DNA from 2 places in the Egbenema bharatensis FJBBOT/2019 genome. Region 2 is predicted to be linked to the other one. Evidence: riboswitches for the same ligand, from Rfam matches in the RefSeq annotation. Region 2 holds a riboswitch; the other holds the start of a gene.
What was found. Region 2 has a riboswitch for cobalamin ahead of metE (5-methyltetrahydropteroyltriglutamate--homocysteine S-methyltransferase). Riboswitches for the same ligand answer to the same signal wherever they lie in the genome.
Positions count from the first base shown of each region.

Region 1: linked by a shared signal. The riboswitch ahead of ACM1PF_RS27875 (sirohydrochlorin chelatase) and the one ahead of metE (5-methyltetrahydropteroyltriglutamate--homocysteine S-methyltransferase) in region 2 are both predicted to bind cobalamin.

Region 1 covers NZ_CP182236.1:5,955,003-5,966,849, reverse strand. Annotated here, with positions in the region: gene ACM1PF_RS27890 (inositol monophosphatase family protein) at 95-931, shown strand; gene ACM1PF_RS27885 (J domain-containing protein) at 1,123-2,130, shown strand; gene ACM1PF_RS27880 (ATP phosphoribosyltransferase regulatory subunit) at 2,139-3,377, shown strand; gene ACM1PF_RS27875 (sirohydrochlorin chelatase) at 3,583-4,701, opposite strand; cobalamin riboswitch at 4,739-4,880, opposite strand; gene ACM1PF_RS27870 (VOC family protein) at 4,928-5,386, opposite strand; gene ACM1PF_RS27865 (DUF1361 domain-containing protein) at 5,636-6,283, shown strand; gene ACM1PF_RS27860 (PrsW family intramembrane metalloprotease) at 6,446-7,156, opposite strand; gene ACM1PF_RS27855 (ABC transporter permease) at 7,198-8,298, opposite strand; gene ACM1PF_RS27850 (BON domain-containing protein) at 8,413-8,751, opposite strand; gene ACM1PF_RS27845 (hypothetical protein) at 8,816-8,965, shown strand; gene psaC (photosystem I iron-sulfur center protein PsaC) at 9,111-9,356, shown strand; gene hmpF (pilus motility taxis protein HmpF) at 9,692-11,431, opposite strand.
Region 2 covers NZ_CP182236.1:47,514-59,360, reverse strand. Annotated here, with positions in the region: gene ACM1PF_RS00350 (AraC family transcriptional regulator) at 1-221, opposite strand, end outside; gene ACM1PF_RS00345 (class I SAM-dependent methyltransferase) at 285-1,160, shown strand; gene ACM1PF_RS00340 (ABC transporter substrate-binding protein) at 1,211-2,098, shown strand; gene hisI (phosphoribosyl-AMP cyclohydrolase) at 2,086-2,427, opposite strand; gene ACM1PF_RS00330 (CobW family GTP-binding protein) at 2,433-3,395, opposite strand; gene folE (GTP cyclohydrolase I FolE) at 3,488-4,126, opposite strand; gene ACM1PF_RS00320 (CobW family GTP-binding protein) at 4,222-5,373, opposite strand; gene ACM1PF_RS00315 (SufE family protein) at 5,491-5,940, opposite strand; cobalamin riboswitch at 6,140-6,285, shown strand; gene metE (5-methyltetrahydropteroyltriglutamate--homocysteine S-methyltransferase) at 6,559-8,808, shown strand; gene ACM1PF_RS00305 (hypothetical protein) at 8,792-9,247, shown strand; gene ACM1PF_RS00300 (hypothetical protein) at 9,244-9,711, shown strand; gene ACM1PF_RS00295 (DUF1636 domain-containing protein) at 10,120-10,497, shown strand; partial or broken gene cobW (cobalamin biosynthesis protein CobW) at 10,517-11,562, shown strand.

The sequences.
Region 1 (11,847 bases), 1.6 Mb from region 2:
CCCATTCAGGGGAAGGGAACCAGACAATTGAGCGAAGCGCACCGTGCTGTTAGGCTATCAGAGGAAAAACGCCCAAACTCAATCCACTCAATTCATGAGCGCAACATCTGATCAACTGCAACGCTTTCTGGAGATCGCATCTGAGGCTGCCCTGGCTGGGGGCGCGGTTTTGCAAGCCTACTGGGGAAAACTGACGGAAATTGGCGAAAAGGGTCGCCCAGGTGATTTGGTCACTGCCGCTGATCAAGCCTCGGAAGCAGAAGTCTTGGCAGTGATTCGTCGCCATTTTCCTGATCATGCGATTTTAGCCGAAGAATCAGGACAATTTGGTGAACAGTCTGCTGAATTTTTGTGGGCGATCGATCCCCTGGATGGCACCACAAACTATGCCCATCAATATCCGTTTTTCGCCGTTTCCGTCGGACTTCTGATCAATGGTATTCCCGCAGTGGGAGTGGTCTTTGACCCATTTCATCAGGACTTGTTCAGAGCCGCAAAAGGGCTAGGAGCCACCCGTAATCGCCAGCCGATTCAAGTCTCCCAGACCGCTAATCTATCCCAAAGCCTCTTGGTGACAGGATTTGCCTACGATCGCCACGAAACCATTGACAATAACTATGCAGAGTTCTGCCATTTAACCCACAAAACGCAAGGTGTGCGGCGAGGCGGTGCGGCGGCGATCGATCTGGCCTACGTTGCCTGTGGTCGGCTGGATGGATTTTGGGAGCGAGGCCTGTCACCGTGGGATCTGGCCGCAGGAGTTGTCTTGATTGAAGAAGCGGGTGGCCGTGTTACCGCCTATGACACCAGCCCGTTTCAGATCCACTCTGGACGCATCCTGGCCACCAATGGCCACCTGCACGAAGCTTTAAGCCAAGAGCTGTTGAGTGTTCAACCCTTGCCGCAGTTTGGAGTGAGGAGTGAGGAGTGAGGAGTACCCCTTTCATCCTCCTCTTACACAAAATCACTCATGCTTGACAAACGATCGCCAGAGGATTGTTTAGACTTAGGGTAATCACTGTAAACCCAGCCTGAAACCTGTCCTGGAAAACGTTGATCTTGGGTTAGGTGAAATCAGTTCAGGGGCACTCTTATGTATAGTTGAGTCGTGGAATAAGCAGAATGTTAAAGATTGAGCAGGGATTATTTAGCCTGGATTTCACGGACTATCATGCCATTTTGGGAATTCCAGTGGATGCAGAGCCAAAGGAAATTCGTAAGCGGTATTTGACGATCGCTCGACGGTTGCATCCAGACAGTTGTGTCACTGAAGACGCAGCCGATCGGCGGCGGGCCTCTGAATATCTCTCCAAGCTAGTTAACCCTGCCTACGAAAAGCTTTCCCAGGAAAAAAATTATACTGAATATTGCGTCGTACTACGTTTGAAAGGACAGCAAGCCCTGAAACAGCAAGATACAGTGGTATTGAATGGCGATTTATCTCGACGACTGGCAGCGGCTAGCGATCTGGATACTTCCTATCGGGCTGCGGTACGATCGCTGGCTGAAAATCAGTATCAACATCTCAACGAAACACTGGATTTTATTGGACAAATCAGCGAGCTTAATCTGGTGTATTTGATGCGGAAGGAAAGTCGAGGTGAATCGATCGGAGCATCGAACTCTGCTGCCAATTCTGCGCCTTCTACCTCAACAGCGGCTCCTGCCCCCCCTCCTAAAACTCCGCCTGCCCCCCCCACTCGTGATGCCCTGATCGCCGCCTATCTTCGTCGATCGCAAGAATTTGAAACGAAAAAGAATTTTCCCAGAGCCATTCAAGAATTGCGGGATGCCCTGAGAATGGAGCCTACCAATAGTGAATGCCACAGTCGGCTGGGTATGATCTACCTGAAAACCAACCAGGCAACAATGGCAAAAATTCACTTTAACAAGGCATTAGAGTTAAACCCTCAAGATGCGGTAGCCTTGGAAGGTAAACAACGATTAGAAGCACCCAACAGACGCAACGCAGCCAGCCAACCAGCCGGAAAGGGCGCAAAACCTGATCCGAGAAAAGCTGATCCCAAGGCAAAAGCTGACCCGAAGCGGCAAACCAACTCGAAGGGCGGCAAGCCTGATACCAACGGAGGGGGTGGACTGTTTGGGCTGTTTGGTGGGAAGAAAAAGTAAAAACTGTAATGATATACCAACCGCCTGTTGGCGCACGTGACCTGTTTCCGCTGGATGTGGTTCAGAAACGCTGGATTGAAGATCGGATCCAGCAAGTTTTTCATAGCTGGGGGTATCACCGCATTATTACCTCAACTTTGGAGCGGTTGGATACGCTGATGGCGGGTGGCGCGATCGAACAAGCAACCGTCATTCAAATCCAGGACTCAGAAGGGGATACCTTAGGGTTGCGTCCAGAACTCACAGCCTCGATCGCCAGAGCTTCAGTCACCCGCATGGCTGGAGCCAGCTATCCCCAACGGTTTTACTACAATGCCAATGTGTTTCGTCGGGCTGCTAAGGGGACTCATAATCGTCAGCAGGAGTTCTATCAGGCAGGGATAGAGTTATTGGGAGCCGATGGGGTGGCTGCCGATGCGGAAATTCTTTTGATTGTTTCTGCCTGTCTCCGCAACCTGGGGCTGGATCAATGTTCCCTAATCCTGGGGGAAGCTGGGTTAACTCGATCGCTCCTGCAACCTTTTCCAGATCATCTTCGTAAGCAGGTTCGAGAAGCCATTGCCCACCTCGATCGTCTGAAGCTAGAAACCCTCTCCCTCTCTCCCGACCTGCGCGATCGGGCTTTGTTCTTGCTTGACCTGCGGGGACAACCTGCCGATGCGTTACAACGAGTTTCCAGCCTGGACTTAGACTCAGAGCAACGGGCGATCGTAAATCGGCTCAAGGGGCTAATGGAGCTTTTGCAAGATAGTTTTCAGCAGGACGCTACGACTCCCTATGGACTACCGACCATTACCCTGGATCTCAGCCTGATTCAGACGATCGATTATTACACTGGCATTGTGTTTGATGTGATTGGGCCGTCAGGACAGCGAATTTTGGGGCAGGGAGGACGATACAACCAACTGTTGAGCCTCTATCATCCTCAGGGGCAGGACTGTCCGGGCGTGGGCTTTACCTTCAACATTGAAGAACTGCATCAGGTTTTGCTAACCACCGGACAACTTCCCCTGGAAACGCCGGAAACGGATTGGTTAGTGGTTCCCACCCAGCCGGAAGCCTATGCTGCTGCCTTTGCCCATGCCCAGAAAATTCGGGATTCGGCCCATTTGGTTCGGGTTGAGGTGGAGCTAAGTCATCTCAATGATCCAGAAGCCGTTCGTCAGTCTGCCCAGTCTCGCCGCATCAAGCAAATTGCCTGGGTAGATGAGTCGGGTTTATCTAATGTAGAGACGATCGGCCTCTAGGGGTGGACTGATTGTTGTAGCGCAGGTATCTTACCTGCCAGTGAGCGATCGGTCATGTGACTGTAAGTTTGATACCCCCAACTCAAGCTGGCTGAATGGGCAGGCAAAATGCCCACCCCACAAGAGTTTTGCCTGGATTCAGTTACATGGGCAGGCAAGATACCTACCCCACAAGAGTTTTGTCTGGATTTGAGGGATTGGAACCTTAGGGAACCTGCCAGATCCGCTGGTGGTACTTTTCTGGTTCAGCATAGGGATCGATCGCGCTGTGATTGTGATCAGGGCTGTGATCATGAGCGTGCGCGTGATTATGAGAATGATCGTGATTGTGATCATGATTGTGATCATGGCTGTGGGAATGACCATGATGGGAATCGCCAGTCCCGATCGCTGCCAGACGGAACTTACACATTTCACAGTTCATCTGCACCTGCCCCAGATGGGTTTCAATCTCTCGATCGCGCATAATCTGGAAAAGGTGGGGATGCAGTCCCATTTCAGGCAAGCAAATCATTGAAATATCAGGGTGTTGCTCTTGCTGCTGGGCTGTGATGTTGAAGATTTTTTTCACCAATGCCCCGGTAAATAGAAAATAGGGCAAGACAATGATTCGCTTGGGCTGGTACAGACGGGCCCGGCGGAAGCCTTCTTCCAGTCGAGGATGGGTAATGCCGATAAAGCAAGTCTCCACCGTTTGATAGCCGCTGCCTTCCCAAACCATCCGCGCCAGCTTAAATACATCACCATTGGCATCGGGATCGCTGGAGCCACGACCGACGAATAGCAAAACCGTCTCTTCGCGGGAAATGCCGTGGGGATTCCACTGGGGCTGATCCAGCTCTGCTAAACGAGTGTGCCACAGGTCTAAAATTCCAGGGGTAATGCCAAAATGCCGTCCGTAGTGAAACGTAATGTGTGGATGACGTTTTTTGGCGCGATCGAGTTCATTCGTTACATCAAATTTATTGTGACGAGCAGCAAACAGCAGAATCGGCAGAGCTGACAAATCGGTATAGCCCTGCTCCACGCATTGATCCACGCCTTGCTGAATTGTGGGTTCTGTGAGTTCCAAAAAGCAGGGAATCACAGGACGGGAAGTATCCAACGCCTGGTAAGCTGCCGCAAAATCGAGTAATCCTTGCCGTCCATCAGCATCCCGACTGCCATGACCAATCAGCAATAGGGGACGCTGGAGGGGAAGCGGAGGCAGGGAAGTCGGTGCAGTGGCGCGATCGAGCTGGGTAGTGGAAACTTCAATCAGGGAATGAGCATCCAGGGAATGGGCAACCTGATTTTGGGAAGGGCGGTCTTGAGAAATCGTCATGCAGTTCACGAACTCCTTTCCCGTGCGTCGCAGGAAATAGAGTGAAGAAGCAGCAAGCTGGCGTTCTGGCTCAAGAAAAGGTAAACTCCCCTTCTTTTTCACAGTTGCGGCACAGCGTCGGACTTTCACCGAGCTTTCCCAGCCTGACTACTGTTCACATTTGCCCTGTCATCTTAGCCGATCGCCTGTTCTTGATGGAATACGGAGTAGGGGGATTCCAGATGAATTACTCAGGATCGCAGCGAATTTCTACCAAAAATCCGTCTGGGTCATAGAAATATACACCCCTGCCCGTGGGCCGACGCACTGGCCCGTGGGCGATCGAAATCTGGTTTTGTTGCAGAATCTCCACTGCCTGATCGAATAAATCTGGCGCAATGTCAAACGCTAAATGCCCAGCCCGAGTAAATTCTCGATCGGGATCGGCATCCGGGGGCAGTAGGTTCGGCTTCCAGAACAGATCAATAATGGTGCCATCGGGCGTGACAAAATTCGCTACTTCACCTACCTCAAACTGCTGGCGTAAGGTTTCAGGCACTTCCTCACCACGTAATTCCCGCAGCCCCAAAAGCTGCCCATAGAACTGGCGGGATGCATCCATATTCTGAACGTGCAGTGCAATATGGTGCACTCGCCGCAACATACCCGTTGTAAGCCATTGCGAGGATTTGAGAGAAGAAGTCATGATAGGTCGATCGCTGAAGGCTGATAGGAGCAGCCGAAACAAACTGCATACCTTGAGGATAGCATTGGCCGCAATGGGCAAATCGGCAGGACGGGTATCGGAAATCTAACGTAGGCTTTAACCAAACTTTAACGTTATTCAAATTTTTCGTGAGCCATAGGGCAGATCGCCTGAATTTCTCCAGTCCTGGCAAGACAAAAGGCTACCCTGGGAAGAATACTGAATCAAAATTAGATTAATCAGGTGCGTATGGAAGGCATTTATTGGAGCATTCGTGCAGCGTTTACAAATGTCTATAGCGGCTGGATTCTCTGGAATTTATTTCTCGCTTTTATTCCCTTAGCACTCAGCTTTTGGCTATATCGCCGCGAAACCAAATCTCGATCGCTCCTCTGGTGGGCTGGATTTGCAGTCTTTTTTGCCTTTCTGCCTAATGCCCCCTACCTTTTAACCGATATTATTCATTTAATCCGGGGGACTCGCTTCGTTGCCACCTGGGTGATTGCGCTATTTTTCTTTCCCTTGCATATGTTCGCCATTTTGCTGGGGTTTGAAGCCTATGTCGTCAGCTTAATCAATCAAGCCTTTTACCTGAAGCGGATTGGCTACAAACACCTAACCCTCTGGACAGAATTGCTAACCCACGGACTCTGCGCGATCGGCATTTATTTAGGACGGTTTCATCGCTTCAATAGCTGGGATCTGGTGACTGAGCCTGACATGATTGTTATTCGTACACTCAATGATCTGACCAGCACCCGTCCGATTGCCGTGATTATGGTCACGTTTATTGGACTTACCGTCCTGTACTGGCTGTTCAAACAGCTCACCTTAGGGATCAGCCTGCGGGTCAAATACGCGCGGATGGGTAAGGATGTATTGGATGAGATTGCTTGAGGATTGCTTGATGTTGATACTTATGACTCAGAATCCTGGATAAATAACCTGTTCACCGTTCTCTGGATAAATAACCTGTTCACCGTTCTGCTGCTTTGACTGGGCGGGCAAGATGCCCACCCCACAAGAATTCCAGGTTGTTATTGCATTCCCTAAGAGTGCCTACGACTCAGGATCCTGGGATGAAGCTGCCCTGGCCGCAGAGATCCGCCGAAAGGTCATTCGCCATCCCACGCCAATCACGATCAATGCCCCTAACGCCAGAACCGGATGAAGCAACAGCAAGCCGTTAAATAACCCGTGGGATACCATTGCCAGGGTCAGTCCGTCACGAATCATGCGGTTGCCGCGAAATGGAGGAAAGGTAAACTTTGCCCGTCCCAGGGCATAGCCCCAAAAGCTGGCCCAGATGGCATGGCCCGGCACTGAAAGCAGCGATCGCATAATAAAAAGAAACAACACGGCATCCCCGGCTGAAGCCCCTTCCCCCAATGCTTCCTCTGGCGCAAAGTAACTGCCCAACAAATAGCCAATATTCTCGATCGTGGCAAATCCCAGGGCTGAAGCGGCTCCATAGACAATGCCATCCATCGGCTCATTAAATTCAGCGTTGTTGTAAATGCCGTAGCGTACAACGGCAAACTTACCGTACTCTTCGGTAATGGGAGCAATAATGGCATAGAGGATAAAAGCGGGCAGAAACAGGAAAAAGCTTTGAGCAATTACGATCGGCAAGGCAACGAGAATCCCCAGAAAAAAAGTTCTGGCGATGAGATGGGCTGGTTCCGGTTCTAGTTTGTCCCGTCGATAGAAAAACCATAGCCAAAACACCCCTGGGGCGATCGCCAAACTCAAGACCGCTAAGACATCCATCGCCCTGGCCCTCAGGCAAACTACTCCTGAGTATATCTAGATCAGTCTCCAAGCTGCATTTTGCTGAGATTTCGCCGGGCCGCCTGAAACAGCACAAATCCAAGCAACATCAGAATTAGCACGTGGCTCCAAACCCCAACCCATCCCGTTCCTCGCACAAAGGCATCCCGAATAATGGGAATGTAATAACGAGCCGGAACCACGTTAGAGACGATCGATAGGGGAAAGGGAATGTTGCTCAAGGGGTAGATAAATCCAGACAGCAAAAAAGCCGTCAGAAATCCGATCGTGGCTACGGCCTGAACTGCTGCATTCTGGCTCGTCGCTCGTGTGCCAATGGTTAGCCCAAACAAGGTGGCCACTGTAATAAACAGAGGTGTTGCCAACAGAAACGGGGTCGGATCTCCAGCGAACCACAGTCCAAACAAAATCATGCTGGCTCCAATCACGGCGATCGCCTCGCACAGTCCCACCAGGAGATAGGCTAAAACTTTCCCAAACAGCAACTCTGAAGCACTCAGGCTAGAGGCATAAACCTGCACGATCGTCCCCTGCTCCTTCTCTCGCACCATTGCCAGAGCCGCCAGCAGCGAAGGATAAATCCACAAAATCACAGCACAGGTTCCCGGCACAATGTAGAGCGATTCCTGCCGTCCTGGGTTGAACCAGATTCGCGTCACAGGTCTAATGCTGGGTGGAGTGGTCTGAAGCCCGGAGTCCTGCACAAAAAAGCGAGTGGTTGCCTGAATGCTATTCCGAATCACCCGCGCATTGTTGACATCCGTTCCATCAATCAACACCTGAACCGTACTGCCTCGACCCGACTGCACCTGCTGCGAAAAATTGGGGGGAATAATCACGCCAGCCGTTGCAACACCCCGATCGATCGCCTCTGCCACATCATTAACTCGGGGAGTCGCTGCAAACTGGTTTGTCGCATAAAGCCGCTCAATGTAGCTCCGACTTAAGGGCGTATTGTCAAAATCCTGAATGGTAATCGGAATATTTTGAGCTTCTAAACGAATCGCATAACCAAAAATCAGCAACGTCAAAAACGGCAGGATAAAAGCCAGAGCCACCGTCAGTCGATCGCGCCGAAACTGAGCTAATTCTTTGTAGCACTGGGACAGCACTCGTCTCATTGCGGGAGTGAGGAGTGAGAAGTGAGGAGGGTAGGGGCGAACTGCAATTCGCCCATCCAAGGCATAGGGAAGAGAAAGTAGGGTGGGCACTGCCCACCTTACCAATTGAAGACGTTAACCAACTTCAACCTGACTGGAATCAACTTCCGTCGCGCCCTCCACACCTCGCGCAATGCTGACTGCGCGATCGAGAGAGGCTTTCGTCGGAACCTTTCCTTTCAGAACGACCTTGCTGCTCAACTGAGCCACCCACAAGGTATTGATATCGTCCAGTTGCGAATCCTCATCAAACGCCAGCGCAACCCGCTTTGCCAGACCGCTATCGTCATATTCACCATTCAAGCCCACTCTAAACGGGGGAATGGTTTCTCCTTTTGGAGTCTTTGCCTGAGCTACAGCAGGTTTCTTGTCAGGCTTTTTGCTTCCGGGGAAAAGTCTACTTAACCAACCCATTGTTAATATTTCTCCACACTAAACAAAAGAAATTTACATTCACCTGAAGGAGTGTGCTGATGTCATGGCAACCCTTGATGGATTGCCTTATCTAAGCAAAGATCAAGCAGAATCAAGATTAACCCATATTTTCGCAAAAGATGAGTTCCCTTCGATACTTTTGCTTTCACCCAAAATCTGCTGGGTTGCCCCTTGGGGATATTACATTCTTTGAAGTTTTTCAAGGCTGGGTTAAACCACTGCTGTACACTGGATTTCGACTGGAGTAACGTCAAAACTCGGTCGGCTGTAGGGGTTGTGATTTAACAATTCCTGAAGGTTTGATCGTTAACATCATATCGTTTGGAGCCGTTATATCAATGTCTCATGCAGTCAAAATCTACGACACCTGCATCGGATGCACCCAGTGTGTTCGAGCTTGTCCTCTAGATGTTCTGGAGATGGTTCCCTGGGATGGCTGTAAAGCAGGTCAGATCGCCTCTTCTCCCCGCACGGAAGACTGTGTTGGGTGTAAGCGGTGCGAGACGGCTTGCCCAACAGACTTCCTTAGCATTCGGGTGTACCTCGGTGCGGAAACGACCCGCAGCATGGGTCTGGCCTACTAAATACTCAAAACGCTCTATATATTTCGCGTTTTTGAATAGACTTGGATCGATTCATGAGGGGTGCCTTGGCTCCCTCTTTTTTTGGCACTGAGAATTGAGCACCACAGACCTCGCCCATGAGCCGGAAACAGCCCTCAGCCCTACGGAATTCTCTCACGCCCGCAAACAGCATTCAGCCCTCAGGAGCGGGGATTCAATAATCGGTGCACCGTTCTGCTTCTTTAGCTGGGCAGGCAAGATCTCAGCTTGAGCACTCAGTCGAAACGCTGCCCACCTCACCAGAATTTCAAGTTATTCAATTTGCATTCCTTCGTTTTTGCCACTCGAACCTTTTCCTACGAAGCCGCCAACTCATGCACCTGAGACGGAACCAGTTGCTGTACGGTATCGCGCAGTTCGTTGACTGCCTGCATTTGGTAGTCGCTGGCTTCCTGGAACTGAGTCATGACACTGGCGATCGTCTCTGCTTTTTCCTTCAGGGTGTTCAGACCATCCTGCACCGGTTGAAGCAAATCTTGATAGGTATTAACCCGGCCCCAGAGTTCAGCGGCCGCAGCGGATTGCGATCGCACTTGCTGATCTAGCTGACGGAGTTCATCGCGCTGGGCATCTAATCGCAGGGTTTCCTGCTCGACTTTAACCTGAAGGGGTTGAATCGATTCCTCTAAATCCTGAATCTGCTGCTCTAGTGCCTGCAATTCCTGAGCCTGCTGCTGACGAAGTTGCTCCATTTGCGTCAACACCGGGGATAAATCAACGCTGCTCTCGTTGTCACAAGTAGGATAGCCCTGTCTCCGTGCCAGAACCCGCTGGTGTTGTTGGAGACCAGTTTGCCGCTCTAGCAAGTTCCGCCGTTGCCCGACTAAGGTTTCGTTCAACATCTGGTAACGGTCTTGTTCATCGGCTAATTCAGTTTCCAGGCGCAGGCGATCGTACTCACTGGCTTGCTGAATTTGCTGACGTAGCTCCTCGATCGCCTCTTGCTGAAGGGTTAACTCCTCCTCTTGAATGCTGACGAAACGGGAGAGCTTTTCCAGCTCTCTTTCCAGTTCACTGACGGTGGTTTGCAGTGCTTCAAGGGGCAAGTTTTCTAAAGCACTGAGATCCACTTTGTCAGACAGACCGGAAAGCTCTGCCATTTGTTGATACAGTGCATCCTGGTTGTGGAGCTGTAGCAGTAATGTTTTGGCGTGACTATGTTTGAAGGTGAGGATATCTTGCTTGGACTGTAAATCGGCCCGGAGTTGGCTGAGTTCATCTGTAGATTGATGCCAGGACTGCCAGCGATCGTGCAGATCTTGAAGCTGAGCATCGACCTCAGATTGCAGTTGGGTCGCAGCCCCCCGATGCTGTTCCAGGGTTTGCCAGTGATGGTTTAATGTCCCCTGCTGTTGGGCGATCAGATCAAACGAAAGGTGAAGTTGCTCTTGGATTGAGCCGGTGGGTGTCACGGCTCCAGAAATGCGGCTCAGGAGTTCTTGAAGCTGCTGGGCTTGTCCTTCATTCAGGCTAGAAGAACCCTGAAGTTCAGACTGGCGTTCCTCCAACTGATTTTCGGCACCTCGTAACTGGGCCCATGCGCCTTCTAGCTCCTGACTTTTGCGCTCGTATTCTTCCCGGAGTTGCTTGATCTCGCCATGCGCCGCTTCAATTTCCTGGCGTTCTTTTTCTAACCGCTCAAACTCGGACTCCATCTCCTGAAGTTCTTCCTGACGGGCTTCAATTTCCATCTCCCGTCGGTTCAACTCCTGGCTCTGATAGGTCAGAGATTGCTTCCACTGCTCAATTTCTTCTTCCTGAGTTTTGGCTTTTTCCTGCGATCGAGTAAATTTCTGGAGAATGCTCACCAGTTGACGACCCGCCTCAGCATGACGCTGTACCTGTTTAGCCGCAGAAAGCTCTACGAGGACAATGACTCCAGCCCCATACCCTACATCATCAGGAGCGGGAACGATTTCTTCACTTGGCACTGCTGTCCAATTCAGTTCCGATCGCTCACAGGCCAGCAATCGAAACTCTGCCTTCCCACCACCAATAACCCTGGCTTTCCGTATGACTTCCGCTAGATACAGCACGCTGACAATCCTCTTTTGTGTCTATATGACCCACGACAGGCTTTTCTAGCCTTATTTCTCCAACTATTCTATTGAGCTACCCGATTTACCTGAGCTGTCCTGTACTCAATTACACCAAGTTTCAGAACCATTGATGAAGCAGTTCATGACACAGGTTGCCTGCAAAGGTCTGGCATACAAGCGGTGGAACTCCTAGCAAGCCTAGTCGATCGCGCTAGAAAAGTCACTAGACTTTGCTGGCTTTCACTATTGATTCAGAACACCCTATCCCATAGCCTACCGTTTTCACGTTTCTCTGAGGGGGTCTACTTAAATTTAGATTTCCCCAGATCTGGCTTAACTCAACAGGCAACCGCTCGAAAACTACTGCCCCGCTCCCCTCAGTTCTTAAGGAAAATAATCCCTTAATGAAAAGT
Region 2 (11,847 bases):
TGAGCAAGTGTTTTACTGATAAAGTCCTGGTGATACTCAACATCGTTGAAGTTTAACCACACTCCGGACGATAGCTCCATGCCGCGACTGTAGCCTTGTCCCAGAAGTGCTGGCACACCCGTCAGCGCCTCAAACTCATCCACTATCAGGTTGTCAGGGCAGGTAATGGGAGCCTGCTCATATAGTTCGTCCCAATCAGATTCGTTGAGAATGAGCGTCATAGTAGGGTTGACTTAAGCCGAAGATTGACCTAAATGAGATAAATTTGCAATAATCTTACCATAATGCCCATTAGACAGAAACTCTTCATCATGCAACTTCGAGAACCAACCGACCAGCTTACAGGGGTTGCAGAAACCTTAATGATCACCCTCTATGCTCGTGCCATTGAAACTCAGCGACCAGAGCCGATTTTGCGCGATCGCCAAGCCGTTGAGATTGCCGAATACCTGGATTATGACTTCAGTAAATACGAGAAAGGCTGGGGATCGCAGTTAGGCTGCGTGATTCGAGTCAGAGCGATCGATCGCATCGTGCAAAACTTTCTGGAAACCCATCCCAGCGCTGTGATTGTCAACCTGGGTGCAGGATTGTGTACCCGATTTTCTCGCCTCGATAACGGTGAGGTACGCTGGTATGAAGTCGATTTTCCAGAGGTGATTACTCTGCGACGCAAGTTCTTTCAGGAAAGTGAACGCTATCATTTCATTGCCAAATCAATTCTAGATTTCACCTGGATGGATGCCATTCAGCGATCGCCCAATCAGCCCATAATGATTCTCTACGAAGGGGTGTCCATGTATCTATCAGAAGCTGATAACAAAGCTCTGTTGCAACACATTGATACGCGCTTTGCGCCTGTAGAAGTGTTGTTTGATGTCATCAGTCGCAAGCGTTCTCAAAGTACAAAGCAGCACGATACCGTCTCGAAGACAAACGCGGAATTTAAGTGGGGAATCGACGATTCCAGGGAGCTAGAATCCTGGAGTCCGAACATCATCCTCAAGCAGGAAGAGTTTTATCTCACTCAATTTCTCGATTATTCACAACGATTACCGATCGTTTGGCGCATGGTGTCACAACTATTCCCTTTCATTCCATTGGCACTATTCAAGAACTCTGGTCGGATTGTGCGATTGCAGGTTGGCAGTCACTTCTGATTCATCAAGGCAACAATCATCAATACTATGACAGTACTATGGCAGTAACGATGGGAGAATCTTACCGAGCAACAGACGCGACAGGCATAGAGATTCATCTGAAACAACCTGCAGAACGAATTATTTGTCTTACCGCAACCGGAATTGATGTTCTTGCAGAACTCGGTTTAGACCCTGTGGGCTATCTCTCTCAAGGCATTGCCGATCGCCCCGAATTTTATGGAGAACACGCTCAGCAGTTTACCTCTGTCGGTTCCTGGATGCTGCCAAATCCGAAAGCCATCCGCAATCTTCAACCTGATTTGATTCTAGGTTGGGAATTTCCCCATCGGTTTTATCAGCGGTGGCTGCGGCAAATTGCACCCACCTATCTCATGAGCGGCAGTGGATACAATGCTGCATTAGCACGATTGCGCGATGTTGCTCAATTAACCGGACGTACCACTGAAGCAGAAGCCGCCATTCAGCAGCTTGAAACTCAACTCGAAACATACCGCGCAACTATCTCAACACATCAGAAAAAGACGGTTTTAATGATGGGTGGTTCCACGCTCAATTTCCTCTCTCGTCGCTTCATCGTTGAAACCAATGTTGGAACTGCGGGTAGCTTACTGCAAGAACTAACCCATTACCCCTGGATTGAACCTGCGGGACAAAGAATGGAACCTGGTTTGATGACCGTTCCGCTCGATCGCATTCTTCAGGTTAATCCTGATGTCATCTTTGTGCAAACCTATCCGCCTTCTGTCGCGCCACTCCCCCAACAGCTTGCCAATCAATCGATTTGGAAGCGACTAAAAGCAGTACAAACGGGTCAAGTTCACGAGGTCGAACAATTCTGGCATTCTGGTAATGGCACGCGAATCATGCAGGTCATTCTTAATCAATTAATGCCAATCATTTATCCTGAACAGGTTTCTCAAATTCAAAATAGCTGAACCGCATTAAAGAAGCAGCTTCTGGCTCCCGTATGGCAGGCAACATTACCCATCTGCTCAATTTTTAAGAGAAGCGTATCGGCATCACAGTCGTAATAAAATGCTTTGACTTTTTGAATGTGTCCAGACGTTGCACCCTTATGCCACAATTCCGCCCGCGCTCGGCTCCAGTAATGGGCTTCTCCCGTTTCTAAGGTTTGCTGAATTGATTCACGGTTCATCCATGCCATCATTAAGACGGCATCGTCCAGATAATCCTGGGCGATCGCTGGAATTAAGCCCTGTTCGTTGAACTTAAGCTGTTCTATCCACAAAAAAGTCTGATTCATCGTCACTATTGAGTTAGACAATTATTTAGGGTTTGAATCAAAAAGAGGGCATCCAGTTTGCGCCCAATCAATACCATTTGATTCTTTGGGTCAGCCGTCCATTCACTATCATCGATCGTAAACCGTTTACCGCTGAGTTGGAATAAATGGCGCTTGGGACTTTCAGCAAAGTAGAGTACCCCTTTTGCTCGAAACACATTGTCAGGCAGTTGATAATCTAAAAACTGCTGAAATTTCTTCAAGGCAATCGGGCGATTGCTTTGAAAGGATACCGACATGAATCCATCGTTATTCAAGTGCTGGGCGTTTGGGTTTAGTTGTGTTCTGGAGGCCAGAGCAGCATCAATTGTAGAAAGATTGATATCAAGAATTAGGGATAGCGGCACCTTACCGTGTTGCGATCGCAAAATCCGGGCACGCTCTTTTAGAGAATGGAGATAGTTTTCTAACTCTTTTAATCTTGACTCCGTGACTAAATCCGTTTTATTCAGCAGAATCATATCCCCATACAAGATCTGATTCATCGCTGCACCACTGTTGTAATGCTCAGCTGGTGTAAAGGTTTCGGCATCAACAACAGTCACGATCGCATCCAACTGGGTTAAATCTCTCAACGCTGTTCCCAAAAACGTCAGGGCAATCGGCAGGGGATCGGCAACTCCAGTTGTTTCCACAATTAAATATTCAATCCGATCCCGCCGTTCCAGCACCCGGTAGACTGCATCCACTAAGTTGTCATTAATGACGCAACAGATACAGCCATTTGTCAGTTCAATCACGTCCTCCTCAACAGCAATTAAGAACTGACTGTCAATGTTAATGTCACCAAATTCATTGACTAAGACAGCGACTTTGTAGGCTTCAAAGTTTTGCAGGATGTAGTTTAACAGCGTTGTTTTACCACTTCCTAAAAAGCCAGTGATGATGGTAACAGGGAGTTTGGTATCAGTGGTTGAGAGATCAGGCATGAAGGCTCGGAAAGGGAGTGGGGAGTAGGGAGTAGTAAATCGGGGAGTAGGGAGTAAGGAGTAAATATTTTCCCCATTCCCCAATTTACAGCTTAATGAAAAGATGGACTATGACGAATCAGATCCATAAATTCCTGACGAGTTCTGGCATCATCGGCAAACACACCCTGCATTGAGCTAGTCACTGTCCAGGAACCGGGCTTTTGTACACCCCGCATCACCATACACATATGACTGGCTTCCACCACAACGGCAACCCCCTGGGGTTTGAGTAAGCCTTGCAGAGCATCCGCAATCTGTTGCGTCAGACGTTCCTGGACTTGCAGACGACGGGCATACATTTCGCAGATACGAGCAATTTTGGATAAACCAATCACTTTGCCATTAGGAATATAGGCAACGTGGGCACGTCCCAAAATTGGCAGAATGTGGTGTTCGCAGGAGCTAAACAGGTCAATATCTCGCACCAACACCATTTCATTGGCATCTTCGTGGAATACGGCTCCGTTGAGCAACTCGTCCAGGGATTGTTGGTAGCCAGAGGTCAGGAATTTGAGGGCTTTGACCACTCGTTTAGGCGTGTCACGCAACCCTTCGCGATCGGGGTCTTCACCCATGCCTAACAGCAATGTCCGAACCGCTTGCTGCATTTCAGCTTCGGAAACAGGAGATTTGGATTCTGTAATAACCGATTGCTTGCGGATATCGTCGGGTGAAATAGATAACGTCATGAGTGAATTTAGGTTAGGTGATTATCAACCGTGACAGAAAGGGGGGGCTATTGCATCCCCTCTCTCAGCAGACGGTTGCACTGCTGAAAGACTCGCTAATAGGCAAGACAATCCGCTAAATGCTGCCGTAGCGTGTCAGCGTTTAGATTGCGCCCGATAAAGACTAGTTGGTTCTTAGGAGCACTCCGCCACTCTTCGCCTTGCAGGTCAAAGCGAGGACCGCTGAGTTGAAAGACGTTGCGTAAGTCGCTTTCTTTGAACCAGAGGATGCCTTTGGCTCGAAATACCTCTTTGGGTAACTGTTCTTGCAGGAAGATTTCAAACTTTTTCACCTTAAAGGGCCGATCGCTCTCAAATGCGATCGACACAAACCCATCATTATCCAGGTGGGCAGAGTGGTGATGGTGATGCTCATGGGGATGATGATGCTGGTCATGATCGTGGTGATCTTGCTGGTCATGATCATGATCGTGGTCGTGACTATTGGCATGATCGTGGGTGTGATCATGGGGGTGATCGTGAGCGTGATCATGGGCGTGATCATGGCGATCGCGCTGAGTTTGCTCAATTTCATCCTGAACTAAATCTGCATAGGCTTCTGGGTTGTTATAGCCGACATCTAAAATCAACGGCAGGGGTACCTTTCCATACTGGCTATGTAGGATTCTGGCACCTTCTTTGACGGTACTAATATAAGCTTCCAGGTTTTGGATCTGATCTGGATCTGCCAGATCGGTTTTGTTCAAAATGGTGACATCTCCATAGGCAATTTGCTTAAAAGCCGCTTCGCTGTCAAAGTGTTCCGGCGTAAAGGTCTCGGCATCAACAACGGTGATAATTGAATCGAGTCGGGTCAAATCGCGTAATTCGGTGCCCAGGAAGGTCAGGATGATCGGCAAGGGATCAGCAACTCCGGTGGTTTCAATCACCATGTAATCAACAGAATCATCCCGTTCTAATACCCGATAAACGGCATCCACCAATCCATCATTAATGGTGCAACAAATACAGCCATTACTCAGTTCCACCATATCGTCATCGGTCGCTACCAGTAGTTGGCTATCAATATTGATGTCACCAAATTCATTCACCAGAACGGCTACTTTCAAATCCTGACGGTTGCTCAGAATTTGATTGAGGAGTGTTGTTTTGCCACTCCCTAAGAACCCCGTGATAATGGTGACGGGCATTCCTCGCTTAGGAATTCCCAACGATGCGCTTTGTGTTTCGTTAATCGTACCAGTCATTTCAATCCTCCTGGATAAAGCGGTTTATCGATCGGATGTAATATTGCTGCGAATTGCGGGCAAAATCTGATCCGTTTTTGGGTTAAAACTTAGTGATTAAAATGGTCATTCTCTTCTTTAATTCAGGGAGGAAGCGTTGGCAGATTGAAAGGTTGCTACCTGAGCTTGCATGAATCTGAAGATGTTGTAAAACCCATTGCTGCGGGAGGGCGTGAGGCTGATATCCAGTCCCGTTTGCTGAATAAAGTCTGGAGTTAACTGGAGAATTTCATCAGGGGTGAGTCCATTCAGTCCCTCGATCAGTAAACCTGCCAGCCCCTTTGTGATTTGGGCATCTGAGGTGCCGCGAAACGTGACCTTACCATCGTGGAGATCGGCTTTGATGTAGACCTGAGACACACATCCCGGAACCTGATTGGCTGTCACCTGCTCTGTTTCTGGCAAAACTGGCACCCGTTTGGCAAACCAGAGCAAATATTCATACCGACGCTTCGGCTCGGTGATTTGCTGAAACCGCTGAACAATTCGTTCCAGGTTTGGGGGCAGAGGTCGAGAAGCAGGGGGCATGTCGATCTGATCCAGAGGTTAAAATGATAATCATTCTCATAATATAAGATGTGGGTGAAAAATTGAAGCCTTTCTTCGCATGCGATACCAACCCTGTGGCTGATCTACTTCCTACTCAGCACTGAGGCACACTGCTATGGGCAGTTCGCTGATTTAGCTAAACCTGAAATTAATGTGCCATAACACCCTTATCGTGTTATTGTTCAGGTACTGATTCGGTTCTGATGGGGAGCAGCCATCAGACGCAAGGGGGAAAGTGCAGTGTGAATCTGCCGCTGTCCCGCAGCTGTGAGGAGAGGTGTCACTCTCTGAGTCAGAATGCCCGCCGAGTCGTAAACCCGTTACATAACCATCTGCGAGGTACGGATGATGAAGACCATAAGCTTTTGTGATTGGCATTTTGTCGGAATTTTAAGGTTGTAGCGTCCTGAGTTAACGATCTGAGTTGCGCGAAAGGTTGACATTCAGCGAGGCTACGTGAGCAAAGATGGCGAATTGTTTGTGCTGGCAATTACAGCTAGCCTTTTTGCTGTGTCTGGCTACGGGCTGCTTCCCAATCGGGAGACAGTTGTTTTTTCCGTTTTTCCATTTATTTACAGAATTTAGGACGCTACAGCTATGACCCTTCAAACTGCAACGCTGGGATATCCCCGCATTGGCAAAAATCGTGAAGTTAAAAAGGCGTTGGAAGCCTTTTGGAGCAGTAAATCTGATGCAGAAACATTGCTGCAAACCGTTCAAGAGGTTGAATTTGCCAACTGGAAGACGCAACTCGAAGCCGGGATCGATCGCATCGGCATTGGCGACACCACCCTCTACGATCATGTGCTGGATTGGACGGTTCGGCTCGGCTTAATCCCAGAGCGCTTTCAGTCTCTCACCGGACTCGACCAATACTTTGCAATGGCACGCGGCAAGGATGGTATTCCTGCCCTGGAAATGACCAAGTGGTTTGATACCAACTATCACTATCTGGTGCCCGAAATTGCGGCTGATACCCAACCAGAGGCAAACTTTGCTGACTTTTTGGCAACGGTGCAACGAGCAAAAGCCCTCCTGGGTGAACGAGCCGTTCCCATTATCCTTAGTCCCGTTACACTGTTGCGTTTAAGCCGCTTAGAAGGCGATCTATCTGCACATCTGGCAAACCTATTGCCGCTTTATTGTGACTTGATCTTTCAACTCAAAGCCCTGGGTATCGCTGAAGTGCAGGTGCATGAACCGATTTTAGTCACAAGCAGTGCCACGGATCTGAAAGAGGCAATTACTACCACCTATACTCAGTTAGCTCAAATCGGTGTGCCCATTCATCTCGTTACCTACTTTGATGATTTGGGAGCAGACTATCCCTGGGTGATGGACTTACCAGTGGCTGGCATTAGTTTGGACTTCACCCGTGGACGCAATTTGAACCTGTTGCAACAACATGGATTCCCAGCGGATAAACGGTTGGGAGTGGGCATTGTCGATGCACGGAACATCTGGAAAATTCGCCCAGAATCGGTGTTATCAACGCTCGAAACCATTCACGGCATCACACCAAATCTCCGATTGCACCCCTCATCATCCCTGCAATTTGTGCCCTATGATGCGACGCGAGAAACGAAACTACCAGAGCCATTGCGTAATGTCCTGAGCTTTGCCGAACAAAAGCTGGACGAAATAGTAATTCTGGCACAGACGTTAGCTGGGGATGATCCGAGCGACAAATTAGCCTTGGTGCAAACGCAGTGGAACGCCTTTGAGCAGTTCAGTCCTACGAATCCGAAAGTACAAGAGCGACTCCGCAACCTGACGGTTCAGGATCTTGAACGGAGCATGCCTTATAAGCAGCGGAAAGACCTTCAACCCAAATTACTGCCCTTTCCGACAACAACGATTGGATCATTTCCGCAAACGTCGGAGATCCGACAACTGCGGGTAAAGCTGAAGCGGGGTGAAATAACAAAAGCCGAGTACGAAGCGGCGATCGATACTGAAATTGCGAAGTGTATCCAAATCCAGGAAGATGCTGGGCTAGATGTGTTGGTTCATGGTGAATTTGAACGCACGGACATGGTGGAGTTCTTTGGGCAACAGCTCTCTGGATTTGCCTTTACCGAACACGGTTGGGTACAAAGCTATGGCAGTCGCTGTGTGCGTCCACCCATTATTTATGGTGACGTTGCCCGTACTCAACCTATGACGGTTCGAGAGTTCAAGGTAGCACAATCCCTCACCAACAAAATCGTAAAGGGAATGCTGACTGAACCAGTGACGATGATTAACTGGTCGTTTACCCGCACGAATATTCCGCGCAGTGAACAGGCGATGCAGATTGCCCTCGCTCTACGAGATGAAGTAGCGGATTTAGAAGCGGCTGGAGCGAAGATGGTGCAAATCGACGAACCTGCTCTACGGGAGGGATTACCTCTGAAGCGAGAACATTGGAACGAGTATCTCGCTTGGGCGGTTGATGCGTTTCGGTTAGCTGCTGGGATTGCCAAACCAGAAACCCAAATTCACACTCATATGTGTTATTCCGAGTTTGGTGACATTATTGAGCATATCGAGCGTCTCGATGCAGATGTATTGTCCATCGAGAATAGCCGCAGCAACAATGAAACCCTATTTGAAATCACCGATGCGGGTTATCAACACCAAGTTGGTAATGGCGTTTACGATGTCCACAGTCCAGTGGTTCCCAGCGTCGAACAGATGGTTCAGCAGCTAAAAACCGGGATTGCCAATCTACCAATCGAACAAATTTGGGTCAACCCGGATTGCGGACTGAAGACACGCCGCTGGGAGGAAGTGATTCCATCCCTAAAAAACATGGTAGAAGCTGCCAAAATGATTCGGGAGGAAGCGCATGCGACCCAAAAGTGATCTTTGGCAAGGCGATTGCGGCGACTGGCAAAATCAATTCATCCGCGAAAACCTCTTACTCCTGGGACATGCCGCATGGCAGGGGTTTACCACCCAGGGACAGGGTATGGTGGTTTGCAGCGTGGCAGACGTTGATACAGGGATTGTGAACTGGAATAGCGATATTGTGGAGTATACCGTCCAGTTTGTGCCGCTGTCCGACATTTCAGCCCATTTGCAAACACTTAATCTGGAAACGACCTTAATTGGACGTTTGCTTGATACGGTTCAAACCTATGATCCCGGTCAAGAAATTTTGCTGCTCATCGACCAAAATGGAAGGGTGGACATCAACTTGCTTCAGCATCTTGCTACCTCCCCAGCCGACTGTTATCAGCAGGTGCAGCGGCGTTGGTGGGAATTCCAGCTTGGAGATTCTATACCCCGGAGGATGCGATGACTGAAGCTTCTGAACCAATGGACTGGCAGCAAGAGTTTATTGCCACCAATTTGTTGGCGATCGGCTATAACGCCTGGGCAGGCTACCTCGGTGGAGAACGCGGCGCACTCATTTGTAGCACCAATTCCCCGGCGGTTGGGGTTGCGGGGGAATCCTTCAAAACCTACTTTGTGCGGCGATCGCGTCTGGCTGCTTTTCTCAACGCTTGGTTAGCGGCTCCTGACACGGTGATTTTGCGCCATCACTTTATGAACGCCCACATTCTGGAAGCAGTGGATACTTACAATCCAGCGACCGAATTAGTCTTCCTGCTGGAGTCTTTTAATCAGGTCACATTCTTTTACCTGAAAAATCTACCCATCACCCCACCCCAATGTTACGAGCAAGTTTGTAAAACCTGGGAGGAGTTTCAGCCCGCTGTTTGTGCCTTGCAAGAGGAGGGAGTTCGTAGCTCTACGGAGTAAGTTCACACTGTCTCAAAACACACTATCTCAAATCGAGAGTTGCACAACCGCCTCTAATCTCAACCTCTGATCTCAACCCATTACTCACCATCACTGAATTGAGGCTCAACCATGCTCAAATATTACCTACATCGCGCTGGAAAAATCCCCACATTCGTTCATCCATTTGTGAAACATCAAGTCAGTTCTCCATCTCATTCACTTCCCCAATCTGACTCATTTCCAATGATCGATCGCATTCACAATGCTATCTTTTCTAAATTGCAATTTCTCTCTCAGCAGAGACAGAACCGTTAAAGCAGTCACATCACTACATCTATTTGAGCATTCAGCATGATCTAGTGGCTTCGATTTAGAGGCAATTGGTGTAATTCATGCCATGTCTATTTAGATAGGAGCATCATCACTATGACTCAAGATACTTTACTGGTCTGCGTCCTTTGTCGTTTTTCAGAAGTGAGACCTAACGGTGAAACCACTCCCGGTCAAGCTCTATTTGATCAATTGAAGCAAAGACTTGCTGAATCTGATCTAAAGACGATCAACCTCCGTCCTGTACGGTGTATGGGGGCGTGTAGTCATGCTTGTACAGCAGCATTTATGGCTCCCAACAAGCTCATCTTTATCTTGAGTCAACTCTCTCCCACGGATTCAGTTCCAGATTTGCTGGAATTTAGCCGTCAATACATCGCTACTTCAAATGGCAAAGTTCCACATGCAGAGCGACCTGCCACCGTCAAGCAGAATATCCACGCAGTTCTGCCCCCCTTACCCACCCATCCTTAAAACCATTCAGGAGACCATCATGCACAAAATTCCAGTCACCGTCGTTACAGGCTTTTTAGGAGCCGGAAAAACCACCCTTGTGCGTCATTTATTGCAAAACAATCAGGGTCGCCGTATTGCCGTGTTGGTGAATGAGTTTGGCGAAGTCGGGATCGATGGCGAGTTATTGAAATCCTGTCAAGTTTGTGACGATGATGAAGATCCCAATGCGAATATTTTGGAACTCGTCAATGGCTGTTTGTGCTGCACTGTGCAGGAAGAGTTTTTGCCAACCATGCAGGAGTTGTTAAAAAGACGCGATCGCCTCGACTGCATTTTAATTGAAACTTCTGGACTAGCCCTGCCCAAACCTTTAGTCCAAGCCTTTCGCTGGCCGAAATTCGCACTGGAGCGACGGTTGATGGTGTGGTGACGGTCGTCGATTGTGAAGCGCTTGCGGGTGGTCAGTTTGTGGGCGATCTGGATGCGCTGGAAGCCCAACGGCAAGCCGATGATAGCCTGGAGCATGAAACTCCGATTGAAGAACTGTTTGAAGATCAGTTGGCTTGTGCAGATATGGTGTTATTAACCAAAGTCGATCGGGTTGATTCGCAAACTCAACACCGAATCCAGCAATGGTTACAAACAGAACTGCCAGATGGGGTGAAGATTGTGCCCTGTAAGCAAGGAGAAATTAGTCCCGATCTGTTGCTGGGGTTCAATGCAGCCGTTGAAGACAATCTTGATTCTCGTCCTAGCCATCATGACACGGAAGAGGATCATGAACACGATGAGGACATCACTTCGGTTCATGTTGTTTTAGACCAGACGTTTGAACCTAGGGAGTTAGTCAACCGCTTGCAATCTCTGGTGCAGCAGCATGAAATTTATCGAATTAAGGGCTTCGTTGCCGTGCCACACAAAGCAATGCGGTTAGTTGTGCAGGGAGTCGGCAATCGATTTGATACCTTTTACGATCGCCCCTGGCAACCCGATGAACCTCGGCAAACTCGTTTAGTGTTGATTGGGCGATCGCTCAATCCAGGGCAAGTTGCCGCTGCAATTCGGAAGGAAGTCCCTGTTTGATAAGTTCAAAGACATCCAGGTTATTCTAGGGTGAAACGCACTTTCGAGTTGGGAGCAGTGCTACATTTCAGGAGAACGATGATGGGTGAATTCTCACGCCAGGTTACGCCACTTCATCGCACCGTTGAAGTCGCCCAACAAATTGTGCAAGGCCATCTGGTGAATCACCAGAAAGTGGCTGAGCATCTTTATCCACCTATGGATCCATAAGTGAATTCCATAAATGAATCCATCTACGATCAACTTATCGGAGGCATCATGAGTTCAGTTCAAAGTTTGACCATT